2 linked regions of the Flammeovirga agarivorans genome follow. The protein of the gene in region 1 interacts with the protein of each later gene in a pairwise test. Links are inferred from orthologs where the notes say so. Each region holds a gene or a part of one and is shown in the gene's direction. Other genes may lie near its edges. The genes, in order: rlmN and ftsZ.

Region 1 (3,287 bases):
TAAAGGCGGATACAACTACAGGTAAATATGGTTTCTATGCTGCTGCTATGGCTGAAGAGGAAGCTGCTGACGAAGAGGCTGCTGCTATCCGTGAAACTACTATGATGTTTATCGAGAAGTTGTTCGCAATGAACTACCACGATCCACAACAGTACTATTCATTACTTCGTTATGCTTCTGAAACAGCTGGTCCTGCTGAAGAGCGTATCGACGAGTTAAAGTATGAAATCAGAGATGCTGAAGGTACTATTGAGAAAGCTACTAAACAAAAAGAGCAATCTCAAGAACGTTATGAGTACTACACTAAAGGTGGTGGACGTAAATATGGTTCTGCTCGTCAAAAAGCAGCAACTGCTCAAAAAGAAGTAGAAGAAGCTACTGCTGAGATCACAAAAGCTCAAACTACTTTAGACGCAGCAAACAAAGAAGTTGAAGAATTAACAGCTCAAGCAAACGTTGCTTACGAGAAATGTTTAGAAATCGCTATCGAGGGTGCTAAAAACAACCCTGGTAACCCTACTTTAACTTCACAAATGGTTGCTTACTATGTGAAGCTTAACAAATTAGATGATGCAATCGCTTCTGTTAAATCTGCTTTAGCGGAAACTCCAAACGACGAAGGTATGAACTTCAACTTAGCAGTTCTTTATGATCAAGCTGCTGAAAAAGCTCGTGAGTCTGAAGAGTCTGCAAAAGCTGAAGAATACTTCGAAATGGCTGTTGCTCAATACAAAAAAGTAATTGATATCAATCCTGAGAGCAAGAATGGTTTATTCAACTTAGGTGCTTTATATTACAACAGAGCTGCTGCTTATAACAAAGAGAAGCAAGACTTACCAATGAAAGGTATGAACTATGCTGATCCTGCAAAAGCAAAAGAATTAGATGCTAAAATGTTAGAATACTCTAAGTTAGCTGCTCCATACGCTGAGAAAGTTTCTGAACTTGCTCCAGACGAAAGCAAATACTTAGTACTTCTTTCTAGAATCTACTATATGACAAAAGAAAATGACAAATTAGAAGCTGTAAACAAAAAGTTAGAAGCAATGGAGTAATTCCTTTCTAAAACTTAACAGTTTTTCTAATTTTCATTGAAAAGCCCGAACTTCGCATTGAGGTTCGGGCTTTTTACTCTCTAAATCAAAAAGTTATATTTGCATTAAGAAAACAATTAGTATATATATACATCCATGATTAAAACGAAGAAAAAGGATATCCGTAAAATGACTCCTGATCAAATAAAGGATTTCCTTACTGAAAATGGTGAAAAGGGTTTTAGAGCAAAGCAAATCCAGGATTGGCTATGGAAAAGCTCTGTAAAATCTTTTGATGAAATGACCAACCTCTCAAAGAAAACTAGAGAACTTCTAAGTGAGAACTTTGAGATCCTGCCAATTTCAACCTTCAAAGCACAAAAAAGTAGTGATGGTACGATTAAATCTGCTTTTCAATTACATGATAAGCATTTAGTAGAAGGTGTACTTATCCCTGCTGAACCAAGAATGACAGCTTGTATTTCATCACAAGTTGGCTGTTCTTTAACATGCTCTTTCTGTGCTACAGGATACATGGATCGTAAGAGAAACTTAGATGCCGCTGAAATCTATGATCAAGTAGTTGCTATCAATGAACAAGCAATGGAGAACTTTAATACTGGGTTATCCAACATTGTATACATGGGTATGGGAGAACCTCTATTAAACTACAAAAATGTTCTAGAATCAGTAGAGAAAATTACTTCTCCTAATGGATTAGGTATGTCTGCTAAACGTATCACAGTTTCTACTGCAGGTGTTGCTAAAATGATTAAAAAGCTTGGTGATGACAATGTAAAATTCAACCTAGCCTTGTCTCTACACGCAGCAAATGATGAGAAGAGAAACAAGATTATGCCTATCAATGAGCAAAATAATCTTAACGTTCTGCGTGATGCATTAAAGTATTTCTTTAGTAAAACTAAAAGTCCAGTTACTTACGAATACATTGTTTTTAATAATTTCAATGATTCAATTCAAGATGCTGAAGAGTTGTATCAATTCACAAAACACTTACCATCTAAGGTCAATATAATAGAATACAACCCTATTTCTGAAGCAGATTTCTTAAATGCTAAAGTTGATAAAATTCAGAAATTCGCTGACTACCTTTCTAAAAAAGGTGTTAACGTTCATATTAGAAGAAGCCGTGGTAAAGATATTGATGCTGCCTGCGGCCAATTAGCCAACAAAGATAAGAACAAGAAAAAATAAATTTATAAAGGCTAGAACTGGAGAAGGTTCTAGTCTTTTTTACTTTTAGCATTATGCATTGGTTATTTCTTTTTATTGCGATTATCTCTGAAATTATCGCTACATCAACACTAAAAGCATCAGAAGGATTTACTAAACTAATACCCTCAGTCATTACAGTGATTGGATATGGTATTTCTTTTTATTTCTTATCGTTAGCTGTAAAAAGTATTCCTATCGGAATCACGTATGCTTTGTGGTCTGGTATTGGCATTATTTGCATTACTACTATCGGATATTTTTTCTATAAAGAACCACTGAATTGGCCAACAATTATTGGTATAGCTTTTATACTTATAGGTGTTGTTATCGTAAACCTTTCAAATCACACTTCCCATTAGTTAGTTCTTCTGATAAATTACATGATCATCTTTTGTGATTTCATCGGTTGCCAAACTCTCTAATTGAGTACTAGTTATATCATCTATCTCTTTTTTATAAAAGAAATTGATAAACTGACCTTTAACTTTATATAGATTATCTAAATCATATATTGAGCTTAATGAAGTATTAAAAACTTTCATTTTATCGGTTTCAAAACTGAATAAATTTAATACGATTTGAAGCTGTGTCACAGAAATACCATGATTTTGAATTCTATTATCAAATAAGTTTATTTTATCCTTAGGGATATCATGAACTTGAAGGTCTCTAAATAACTTTTGAAACACATCATTACTCATGGGTTTATCTGCTCCAATTTTACCTCTATACCCATCCACATAAACTACTCTCTGTTCTTCTGGTATTTCTTCCAAAACATAATCGGTGATCATTTCGGATTCTATTCTTGCTAAATCTTCTGAAATATTTGACATGTCACTTTCAAAGCTTTGTACAAAAGAGACAAATCGTTCTAAGTATAAGCTATCTTCGAAATGAAAATGCATTGTATGTAAATCTGACCAATCCTCTACATAAGCATATGCGTGGTATAAATACTCTATACGCTCATGATCTGATTTAAATATGGCAGCTAACTCATGTACAGATTTACTG
Region 2 (3,272 bases), on another replicon or contig:
CAGGAATCAATAATAGAACTCCAAAAGAGGTATCTATTAAGAACCTAGCCTATATCATTGAGGCAAGAATGGAGGAAATTATTGATTTAATTAAAGCAGAACTTAAAGATTCTGGATATATGGATAAGTTGGCTGGCGGTTTAGTATTAACTGGTGGTGGATCAAAACTTAGAAATATCCAGCATTTATTTGAATATAAGATTGGTTTGGATACTCGTATTGGTTATCCGACAGCTTTCTTAGGAAAATCAGATCGATCTGAAAAAGTGAAAGATCCAAAATTTGCTACAGCATTAGGCTTAGCATTGGCAGGGTTTAAAGCTTTAGATCAGAGAGAAGAAGATCGTCCAAGAAAAATGTATCAACAACCGATTCAAGACGAGAAAACAACATCATATTCAGAAAGAACTAAAGTTGCGGATACTTCTGCTGCAAGAGGAAAGAATATTTTCTCAGATTTTCTTCAAAAGGCAAAAGACCTTTTGATAGATGATTATGATGATACAGAAGATTATAAAGATTAATACTTTATTTTAAATAGTTCTAGGTTGAACTATAATTTTTGTGTATTTTCATATAGGAAAGATGATATTTTTTTTAAATACTTATTTAAAGAATGTAAATCTTTCAAATTATGCTATTATTTTAGCAAAAGTTTTAACAAAAGAGCAACATGGATTCCTTTTAAAAGGATCCTAAATTTATAAATTTTTTGAGTCTATGACTGAAACGAGCTACGAGTTTGATATGTCTAGCAACTCTGCTGCCAATAAAATCATCAAAGTGGTTGGTGTTGGTGGAGGCGGTGGTAACGCCGTGCGACACATGTATGAACTAGGAATTCACGATGTGGATTTCTTTATCGCTAACACAGATAAACAGGCATTAGAGTCTAGTCCTGTACCTAATAAAGTACAATTAGGTTTAGAACTAACTTCAGGTCTTGGTGCGGGAGCAAAGCCAGAAATTGGTAGAGAGTCTGCATTAGAGACTAAAGATGATATTAAACAATTTCTTTCGAACGGTACTAAGATGGTGTTCATCACTGCAGGTATGGGTGGTGGAACAGGTACAGGTGCAGCTCCTGTTATCGCAGAAATTGCTCGTAGCTTGAACATTCTTACAGTAGGTATTGTTACAATGCCTTTTAGATTTGAAGGAAAACCAAAAGAAAGAAGAGCACTTCAAGGTATCGAAGAATTAAAAGAACATTGTGATACTGTTCTTGTTATTCTAAACGAGAAATTGAAAGAGGTTTACGGTAGATCTTCAATGAGAGAAGCATTTTCTCAAGCAGATAATGTTTTAGCTCGTGCTGCAAAATCTATTGCAGAGATTATCACTGTAGACGCATATATCAACGTCGATTTTGAAGATGTTAATACAGTAATGAGAGATGCGGGTACTGCCGTAATGGGCTCATCTATTGAGTCTGGTGAAGACCGTGCAATTAGAGCTACTGAAGCTGCAATTGCGTCTCCATTATTGAATAATACTGATATTACTAATGCGAAGTACATTTTACTAAGTTTAGTTGTAAGTGATTATGACAACTTAGATATGAGTGAACTTGAGCAGGTGACAAGTTATATTCAAGACAGAGCAGGTGAAGAAGCTGAGGTGATCTTTGGTGTAGCTAAAGACGAATCATTAGGCGATGCAATTAGCGTTACAGTTATTGCTACAGGTTTTGAAGAAGATAAAGATAAGTCACCTTCAGATTTTTTTAACAAAGGGGAGTCTGGTTTAGGAAATAAGACAAGTAGAATTTCTACTTCAATTCCTACAAAAACACCTGAACCAATCTCTACAAAGGAGGAAACTACTCCAGTTGTTGAAGAAAAATCTACAGAATCAGTTGAAGAAACTCCTGTAGCAGAAACTTCGGCGGCTCCCCAGGTTGAGGAAAAAGTAGAAGCAAAACCACAAAAAACGGTTTACTCACTTAATGATGAATATGAAGCAAGCTCTGCAGCATCAATATCTAATGATGATAATGTTGAAGAGACTGCAACACCAACATCACAAAACTTAAGTAGTTATAAAAAGTTTGACTCAATGAAAGAAATTTCAAATGATGAATTGAAAGATTTGAGAGACATTCCAGCTTACTTAAGAAGAGGAGTTAAATTGAATCCTACAAAAAATAATGAAGAAGATACAGAGGAATAATCTTATCTAATTCAAAAAAAGGGTTGATATCTACTAGATATCAACCCTTTTTAGTTTATGACTATTTTTGTAGTCTAGTTTTGTATATCAAATTTAATATTGTTCCTAGCATAACAAGGAGCATACCTAAGATTACTTCAATACTAAAGAATTCTCCAAAGAAGAATATACCATAAAGAGCTCCGTAAATCACACTTGTATAATTCATACTTGAAACTGTTGCAGCATCATCATCAGATTGATAGGCTTTAGTGAGTAGTATTTGGCCAATTTGAGATAAAATTCCAATGCTTAGTAATGCTATCCAAGTCCACCCTGTTGGGGTAACCCAATCAAAATAACACCATAACCCTGTTATTGGTACGGCTACAAATGGGAAGTAAAAAACAACGACGACAGGATTTTCTTTACCTTTTAATTTTCCTATTACAGTATATGCAGCAGCAGAACCAATTGCTCCACTGATAGCAATGGCTAGGTATAGAGGATCTACCCTTGGATCAAAACCCTTGATTAATACTACTCCAACAATACTTAAACTCATAAATAATAGCTGAGCGGGTTTAAGAGGTTGTTTTAAAAAGAGCATAGCAAAAATTGCTGTGAATAAAGGTGCTAAATTTTGCAATACTACAGCTGTAGCTAATGGTAGATTTTGAAAACTGGCAAAGACTAAAACAAGAGAAACGGTTCCAAAAAATCCTCTGAGAAATAACATCTTCTGATTGTTACCCCATAAGTAAACACTTGCTTTTTTGAGGGTAACATAACTTAAGACTAGAGAGACTAAAGCCCTGAAAAAAACTACTTCTTGAGGTGGTATTTGAGGAATCGATTTGACGATTAACTGCATGGTAGTCATGACTAAAGCAGCTAATAACATTTGTTTGGCTCCTGTACCAATATGTAATTTCATGTATTTGTATCTTTCGCGTCTAATATTAATTGCAATGTTAACTGAATTTTCCTAATATTTTTGATCAACTGATAATTGTCAGTAATGAATTCAGAATTGCTAACGAAATTTGTAGCATCTCAGAATTATATCTATCTAAATGCACTCAGAAAAGAACATACAAACTTGTTACCATTGCGGAGAA

The links.
Region 2: the proteins of rlmN (region 1) and ftsZ interact in binary tests that used the Escherichia coli proteins (3 or more experiments, as listed by UniProt). The link is inferred for Flammeovirga agarivorans from one-to-one orthologs.

What each region holds. Positions count from the first base shown.
Region 1 is NZ_JABAIL010000015.1:599-3,885, reverse strand. What follows is about bases 271-3,219. They hold rlmN (23S rRNA (adenine(2503)-C(2))-methyltransferase RlmN), read left to right. Parts: upstream 271-1,190; coding sequence 1,191-2,249; downstream 2,250-3,219. Other genes in these bases: HGP29_RS26325 (DUF4476 domain-containing protein), read right to left, coding at 2,630-3,219; HGP29_RS26330 (DMT family transporter), read left to right, coding at 2,300-2,629; HGP29_RS26340 (tetratricopeptide repeat protein), read left to right, coding at 271-1,055. In the rest of the region: more of HGP29_RS26340, read left to right, coding at 1-270; more of HGP29_RS26325, read right to left, coding at 3,220-3,287.
Region 2 is NZ_JABAIL010000001.1:639,639-642,910, forward strand. Bases 13-2,946 are described here. They hold ftsZ (cell division protein FtsZ), read left to right. Parts: upstream 13-720; coding sequence 721-2,172; downstream 2,173-2,946. Other genes in these bases: ftsA (cell division protein FtsA), read left to right, coding at 13-524; HGP29_RS02685 (DMT family transporter), read right to left, coding at 2,234-2,946. In the rest of the region: more of ftsA, read left to right, coding at 1-12; more of HGP29_RS02685, read right to left, coding at 2,947-3,088; HGP29_RS02690 (heavy metal translocating P-type ATPase), read left to right, coding at 3,228-3,272. UniProt on the Escherichia coli protein: Essential cell division protein that forms a contractile ring structure (Z ring) at the future cell division site. The regulation of the ring assembly controls the timing and the location of cell division.